Regions from separate parts of the Escherichia sp. E4742 genome, predicted to be linked through region 2. Evidence: riboswitches for the same ligand, from Rfam matches in the RefSeq annotation. Region 2 holds a riboswitch; the other holds the start of a gene.
What was found. Region 2 has a riboswitch for cobalamin ahead of btuB (TonB-dependent vitamin B12 receptor BtuB). Riboswitches for the same ligand answer to the same signal wherever they lie in the genome.
Positions count from the first base shown of each region.

Region 1 (4,217 bases), 2.4 Mb from region 2:
CAAGCGCCTCCAGTCTTCCCAGACTACCGACAGGTTTGAGTAACCCATCAATATACCGTTGGGTACGCGACATAGCGGCAGGATCGATGGCAGGGATCGTATTCAATAATTCGGCGAGTGTTTGCATGTAACGTCTCCTCGGTAATCAGTCTTATAGCAGTGCCAGCAGGAAGACCAGTTCACCAAGTTCTATGGCTGCTCCCAGCGTATCGCCGGTTTGCCCGCCCAGAGTCCGTTTGAGAAGCTGACCGAGGACGAAAATCGCCACCATCGTCACCACCATAGCAGCCACACCATGCATACCCGGCAATAACACGGCAGCAAAAATAGCGGCTAAACCGAGGGTGACACAGGTTTGTCGCCCGTCAATTTTGCCAATGAACACATTACCAAGCCCTTCTTCCCGGGCATAACAATGACGATACATCAACAATGCGGCAGTCCCACGGCTAACCGCACATGCTGCCGCCAGCGATGCAAGGATCGGTTCGCCACGCAGTGCCAACTCGCTTAGCACCAGAATCTTTGCCAGAACCACAAAAATCAGCGCCAGACCACCGTGAGTACCCAAACGGCTATCACGCATGATTTCCAACATGCGATCGCGGCTACGTGCAGAAAATACGCCATCACAGGTATCTGCGAGGCCGTCCAGGTGGAATCCCCCTGTCATCAGCGCCAGCACCAGCACGCTAAACAGTGCCGCCAGTGGTATACCACACCATGCCTGCAACGCCATGAAGACCAGTCCACTAATGGCGCCAAGCAATAAACCAATTAAGGGAAAAGTAATGATACCGCGAGAATAATGCTCGAAATCCAGCCCCTGGGACCAACGACGCGGTACAGGCAGACGCGTAATAAAAGAGAGCATCGCCCAAAATAATTTACTCATTTGATTTTTACTCCAATACCCGAAACCACCAGCCATACTTCATCTGCCGCAGCGGCCAGCTGCTGATTTACCCGCCCGGCAATATCACGAAAATGTCGCGCCAGACGATTCTCCGGCACAATCCCCATGCCCACTTCATTGGTCACTAATACGACCTTTGCAGTACAACGTTGACAGGCGGCAATCAACGACTGAATCTCACCGTTAATCGCCTGCTCCATCACGTCATAATCCCATTTTTCAGGATCTTTATCGCCGCCATATTCAAACAAAAGATTAGTCACCATTGTTGTAATGCATTCCAACAACACGGCAGTCTGCGGATTAATGTCTGCGTTAATTAACTCATCAAGATTTTGCCAGCGTTCCACCGTGTTCCAGTGCGCCGGGCGGCCTTGCCGATGGTGTTCAATCCGTGCGGCCATCTCATCATCAAAAATTTGCGAAGTAGCGATATACAGGACCTGTGGAGTGTCCCCAATAAGCGCCTCGGCGTGCCGGCTCTTCCCGCTCCGTGCGCCCCCCGTCACCAAAATCATCATACGGACTCCCGGTTCAATTGTATGATGGTATTCATTGACCAGAGCAATGGATGTTCCACTGTTACTGACCGTAATAACATTTCTTCGATTAATACTGCGCGTATTAAAAATAAAAATCCAGCATTCTCAATCCATTACGAATGAGGAAGGCATTGTGAAATAGCCCGATTTCCCTGCGTTAACGACCGACAAAATGTGTCATTAGCAACGGCTTCTCTGAATTGACACATTTCATTCAGATAATGGATTAACGCTACAGCCCCACCAGCCGTACCATTCAGCAAACGAGCATTGTGCTCTGCTATTAAGATTACCGTCACGCCATCAGGCAGAGGGAGCCTTTCTGGTATGAGTGTCCCGCTTTCAGCAATCAATAACAGCACTGAATAATCGCTATACGCATCTGATAATGATTGTTCTGGCCCTCCGTTAAAAGGCAGGAAACCTTGCTGCCAATCCTCACCGACAAAACAGGTAATAGGCAACATTTCAGCCAGATGTTTAGCGAGTTCGATATTGCCAGATGAGAGGCAAAAAAGAGCTATCGATTCAGGTTTTATCGTTTTCATGACCACCACCCTCCGCTTAGTTTCCTGTAATAACGGTCAGGTTGATATGCCACAAAAAAAGATTGCCACACCATAAGTGCAGCCCTGGTGCCTGTCGACACGACGATGAATGAAATAAATGTTGCCGCCATCCCCTGATCCTTTCAGGGTGGTAGGGGTAATAAAGACGCGCCAGTGCTCAACCGGGCGCTTCCAGACAACCCACTTCCCACCGAAGTTGTTGGTATTAACTGACAGGCTGGTCTTCTGGCTTAGCGTCATCCTCCCCCGACCTTCCCGATCTCACGATCAGTGGCATTTTCGAGGTTGTCAGCATTACAGCAGCGGGGGCTGCGAGGGATTTCCACCCTCTTCCCAGGCACAAATGTGCCAAACATGTCAGCGTATGTTATGAGCCGATTTCAATTTTCCCATAACACCTAAATGAATTATTACTGCCAGAGTATATTTAATCATCCCTCATTTTTTACATTGAATTTATGCCGTTTCCGCAGCCGTATTTTCGCTAATTTGCTGACGGTAAACCTGCGGCGTTACCTGATAGGCCTGTCGAAAAACTTTGCAAAAATAACTGGTTTGAGAGAAGCCTAAATTACGCGCAATGCTGGCGATGCTCCAGTCACTATGGCACAGCAACTCACGGGCGCTGGCCATACGTTGTTGGTTTACCCATGCATTAAAACCAATCCCATGATACTTCTTAAACAATTTACTGAAATAATAAGGGCTTAGATAAACATGCGAGGCAACATCCTCCAGGCGTAAATCGTCTGATAAATGCGCATCAATATAGCGTAATGCTTTTTTCATTTTATTATCGTGAGGATTAGACGCGCGGGTCTGACGAACTGAATCCGAATGAGGTTTATTCTCTTTAATAACGACAAAATTGAGTTGCTTTTTGAGGCAATTTTCCACAATCAGCTTCAACAAATCAGCAGAGGCCATAACTCGCGAGTAGTCCATCTCCGGGACTTTGCGAAATTCATTAAGTAATTCGGGATCTGCTTGCCAACGATCATCGACATTCAGAATATCGATCAAATCGACATCACCATTACGCAGGCGGACTTGTCCACACAGCACAAAGCCGACTAAATGCCCGGCAATCACCAAAGGAATAGAGAAATCGGTTAATCCTGCATGGCAACGGTAAATACAAGGTTGATCGGATTTAGAAGCTTCCAGGCCTCCGCAACGATCGCTCATGCGGCAGCGAGTGCTAAGCTGTGGATGTTGCCGCATCATCTGACAAAACGGGGTGAAGTTAAAAAGTTCGGAAATTTCATCACCGTGGATATTGACCACGACAACCGCAAGGCTGGTCGCCTGCGCAAAATCCTGCGCGATTTTATTAATGAGTTCTGAATTAAGTGTCGCCGCAGAAATCATGATAAAACCTCCCAGTTAATTTATTGTTATTGTAAAAAACAATTGTTTTACATTTAATCTTCACATCATCCCTGATGATTTACTGACGAGAAGCACAAAGGACAATAACAAAAGCCTCCATGAAGCGGGAGACTTTTTAATAAGTTCGGAAAGCAGATCACAAACAGTAAAAAAAATAAACGTTTATAACCGCCAGGCTATTTCGCTATTCGCGGATATCTTTAGGCGTAACACTATTGACAGGTAAATTTTGTGCAATGAGAAAGCGATAAATCGCCGCACCAACGCAGGCACCAATGACCGGGGCAATAATGGGTACAATGAAATAAGGAATATTGCGTCCGCCAGTCATCGCTATTTCTCCCCAACCCGCAAGCCAGGTGAAAATTTTTGGCCCAAAATCACGCGCTGGATTCATGGCAAAACCGGTTAATGGTCCAGTAGAAGCACCAATAACAGCAACCAGAATACCAATCAGTAAAGGTGCGAGAGGCCCCTTCGGTACACCGTTGCCGTCATCGGTCAACGCCATAATCAATCCCATCAACATAGACGTGATGACTATTTCAACCAGCGCCGCCTGCCATACATTTATTGCCGCTGCCGGGTAAGTACTGAAGATACTGGCGAGTTGTAAACTTTCTGCACTTCCACGAACCATATTGTGGGCAGATTCAAAATCGGTAAACAAATTGCTGTATAAAAAATACGCCAGAACCGCACCACCAAAGGCACCCGCTAATTGTGCCATACAAAATGGCAGTACTTTACGGCCAGGAAAAGCGGCGAACAACCATAGAGCAATCGTAACCGCCGGGT
Region 1 is NZ_CP040443.1:5,083,763-5,087,979, forward strand. Features, by position in the region: gene cobT (nicotinate-nucleotide--dimethylbenzimidazole phosphoribosyltransferase) at 1-127, opposite strand, end outside; gene cobS (adenosylcobinamide-GDP ribazoletransferase) at 152-895, opposite strand; gene cobU (bifunctional adenosylcobinamide kinase/adenosylcobinamide-phosphate guanylyltransferase) at 892-1,437, opposite strand; gene FEM44_RS24875 (cobalamin biosynthesis protein) at 1,572-2,006, opposite strand; gene FEM44_RS25245 (hypothetical protein) at 2,043-2,267, opposite strand; cobalamin riboswitch at 2,226-2,400, opposite strand; gene pocR (transcriptional regulator PocR) at 2,484-3,398, opposite strand; gene pduF (propanediol diffusion facilitator PduF) at 3,604-4,217, opposite strand, start outside.
Region 1: another riboswitch for cobalamin. It lies ahead of FEM44_RS24875 (cobalamin biosynthesis protein); the one in region 2 lies ahead of btuB (TonB-dependent vitamin B12 receptor BtuB).

Region 2 (4,217 bases):
GCAATCGCTGCGCCAGAATCCACCAGCCGGGTTCCCTCTGGCAGCACCTTTAACAGTTCTTCTTGTAGTAGAGGAAAATGGGTGCACCCCAGAACAACGGTATCTGGCGGCTCTTTCATTCTTAACCACGGGCGCAGGATACGTTTTAGCGCATCCAGAGAGATTTCTTCGCCATGCAACTTCGCTTCAGCCAGCTCAACCATTTCTGCCGAGCCCAGCATCTCTATCTGACATTCATTAGCGAAACGCGCGATTAGCTCGTGGGTATAAGAACGTTTTACCGTACCACGAGTTGCCAGCAATCCGACAATGCCATTAGCTGTCAGGCGTGCCGCTGGCTTAATTGCCGGAACGACGCCGACAACCGGGAACGCAAACTTTTCGCGTAACGCAGGAAGTGAGACGGTACTGGCGGTGTTGCAAGCGACCACAGCCAGCGCAAGGGGATAACGCTCTTGCACTGCGGTGACAATTTCCACCACACGCTCAACAATAAACTCTTCGCTTTTTTCGCCATACGGGAAAGCGACGTTATCGAAAGCATAAATGTAATGGAGATCCGGTAAGAGATGCCGGATCTCGTCATAGACCGACAACCCACCGACGCCGGAGTCAAACACCAGCACGGTGGGACGTGGTTCAGAAGGTGTAGCTGCCAGACAAGGTGTATTCCCGTCCTGCAGTTTGGTAGCCATAGACTGTCTCGTAATCTTTGTCGAACAGGTTGGCTATTTTACCACGAACTGTCAGGTGAGAGGTGACCGGATATGCAACCGCAAGATCCCACAAGCTCACACCGCCCATTTTCACAGTTTTATACGGCCAGGAGGAGTAATCCTTATCATAGCGAGAGCCTAAATACTGATAAGTAATACCCCAGTCGAAGTCATACAGCTGCCAGTCGAGCTGGTATTTCACCTGCTGTTTAGCACGGCGTAACAACGGTGTGTCGGTAATTGCGTTACGGGCATCAACATAATCGTAACTCACAGTATGCGTCAGCGGTCCGGTATCAAAATTGGCGGTCGCCTCGACACCTTTAATCCGCGCTTTCCCTTCGTTGTAGTATTTCAGGGTGTGATCATCGTAATCGATTAAGTCACTAACATCATTACGATATCCGGAAATACGCCAGTTCACTCCTGCTGTTAAACCTTCAAACGCGCCTTCCCACTGTTTGCTTTTCTCAGGATCCAGATCCGGATTACCGTAGAAGCCGTACAGTTGTCCAAGATTTGGTGCCTTATAAGATGTCCCGTAGGAAGCAATGAAGCGATAACCTTCGATGAATTCCCAACCGACGCTCGTTTGCCAGGTTCCATGACGACCAAACTGTGAGTTATCGTCGCTGCGTGCTGCGCCTTCAAACGTAAAATCGCCGACTTGTTGCAATCCGGTCAGATAGATACCAGTGTTACGTTGATCATACCCATCCTCAACATATCCGGTGCCAGGAGACGTGCTCTGCTTTTGCCAGTCAACACCCGCACCAATACTACCGTGACCAACGATGACATTGTTTGCCCACTGGACGGTGTATTGCTTCATCTCATCGAGCGTCGCCGACGAATCATAACGACCATAATGCGGATCGTAGTTGTAATCTTTGCTATGGCTATAGCTGGTAATGAGTTGTGATTTAATCAGTTCGCCGTTATAGCGCAGCCCGGCGTCCCAACTTTGACTATAGAGTTTACGGGTATCGACCAATGGTGACCCCGGAGAATAATACGCGTCATAATTGGTCCGATTATCATAGCCATAGCCACGTACAAAGCCGCTCCAGGCATCGGTAAAATTATGTTCCAGCGCACCATAAAGCGTTTTACTTAAGAAACCATCGTTATCAGGCTGCGCTTGCATTCCTGTATTGCCGTAAGCGACAACATCATAACCATGGGTATAAGCGTAATCGCCCAACAGAGTTACCCGTGTCTTATCCCCCAGTTGTTGCTGCGTAGAGACATCGTAGTTCTGATAACTATGGCTTCCCCACCCCGCTGAAATTTCCGTTCCAGGTTCATCGCGCGTCGTGATGATATTCACCACCCCGCCTATTGCATCAGAACCATAAACGGCGGAACGCGGCCCACGGATATATTCGACACGCTGAACAAGTGCAATGGGGAATTGACTAAGGTCGGCAGAACCACTTACCCCCGCCAGATTCAGGCGAACACCATCAATTAACACCAACACATGACTGGCATTTGTACCGCGAATAAAAATAGAAGAGAGCTGACCTGAACCGCCGTTTTGGGTGATATCCACGCCCGGGAGACGGCGCAGCACATCATTGACTGAGGTCGATTGCCAGCGATCGATATCCTGACGCGTCACAACGGTAGTTGGTGCAAGCACAGTGCTGCGCGGCTGTTCAAAACGGTTAGCAGTAACAACGAGAGTATCCGGGCTGGTATCCTGTGCCCAAGCAGAAAAGGCTGTGACAGAACACGCCGTCAACAGCGAAACTTTTTTAATCATTGTAAAGCATCCACAATAGAAGAAGGATGCCGCAGGTTTCATCAATATTACGCGATGATGAGAACCAGATGCGACGTTGGCCGGCAGGTCTTCGGGCTTGGAGGGGTATCTGAAGATACAAAGAGATGATGACTTCCCACCGGATGGCAGTGTCCGCATTACGCAATCATCGCACCTTTCCTTACCGCTGCGCGTCAGCTCCAGATTCGCACTGGATTCCCTATTAACTCACAGGACCGGCGAGAGGATGCTACAGGTTGTAACAAGTTGCTGTCCAGACGTAGTTCACAAATAGGAATTCATCAAGATCTGGACATCTGATGAGCAATCCCTACAATCGCCGCGTACTTTAATTTTTCAGGATACATCATGACCCCCGAACACCTTCCAACAGAACAGTATGAAGCGCAGTTAGCCGAAAAAGTGGTACGTTTGCAAAGTATGATGGCACCGTTTTCTGACCTGGTTCCGGAAGTGTTTCGCTCGCCGGTCAGCCATTACCGGATGCGTGCGGAGTTCCGCATCTGGCACGATGGCGATGACCTGTACCACATCATTTTCGATCAACAAACCAAAAGCCGTATCCGCGTGGATAGCTTCCCCGCCGCCAGTGAACTCATCAACCAGTTGATGACGGCGATGATTGCGGGTGTGCGTAATAATCCCGTTCTGCGCCACAAGTTGTTCCAGATTGATTACCTCACCACGCTGAGTAATCAGGCGGTGGTTTCCCTGCTGTACCATAAAAAGCTGGGTGACGAATGGCGTCAGCAGGCGGAAGCCCTGCGCGATGCGTTGCGAGCGCAGAATCTGAATGTGCATCTGATTGGTCGGGCAACGAAAACTAAAATCGCGCTGGATCAGGATTACATCGACGAGCGTCTGCCGGTCGCCGGAAAAGAGATGATCTACCGTCAGGTAGAGAACAGCTTCACTCAGCCGAACGCGGCGATGAATATTCAGATGCTGGAATGGGCGCTGGACGTAACCAAAGGCTCAAAAGGCGATTTACTGGAGCTGTACTGCGGCAACGGTAACTTCTCATTAGCCCTGGCGCGCAATTTTGATCGGGTATTAGCTACCGAAATCGCCAAGCCGTCGGTCGCTGCTGCGCAATACAACATCGCAGCTAACCATATTGATAACGTACAAATTATTCGTATGGCGGCAGAAGAATTTACTCAGGCGATGAATGGTGTGCGCGAGTTTAACCGCCTGCAAGGGATCGACTTAAAGAGTTATCAGTGCGAAACCATTTTTGTCGACCCACCGCGCAGCGGTCTGGACAGTGAAACCGAGAAAATGGTGCAGGCGTATCCGCGTATTTTGTACATCTCCTGCAACCCGGAAACGTTATGTAAGAATCTGGAAACATTAAGCCAGACGCACAAGGTTGAACGTCTGGCTCTGTTTGATCAGTTCCCCTACACGCACCATATGGAGTGCGGCGTGTTACTGACCGCGAAGTAAAACCCATGCCGGATGCGCCAGCATCCGGCATCTTACCGATTACTCAGCAACTTCCTGCTTACGGTTACGCATCTTCGCGCCAATCCAGAACACCATAATGACCGACAGCACAGCCGGGAAGAAGTTAGAACCGATATCCGGATATTCCGCACGAACCACAGTGCTATAAAGCAAAACGCCGAGAATAAAACAGGCAGCTGCCAGACCCGGCAAGCCGACCGGCATAGTGCGATTAAGATAACGTTGATGCAGGCAGTAAACCG
Region 2 is NZ_CP040443.1:2,375,612-2,379,828, reverse strand. Features, by position in the region: gene murI (glutamate racemase) at 1-695, opposite strand, end outside; gene btuB (TonB-dependent vitamin B12 receptor BtuB) at 640-2,484, opposite strand; cobalamin riboswitch at 2,550-2,740, opposite strand; gene trmA (tRNA (uridine(54)-C5)-methyltransferase TrmA) at 2,854-3,954, shown strand; gene FEM44_RS11555 (YijD family membrane protein) at 3,994-4,217, opposite strand, start outside.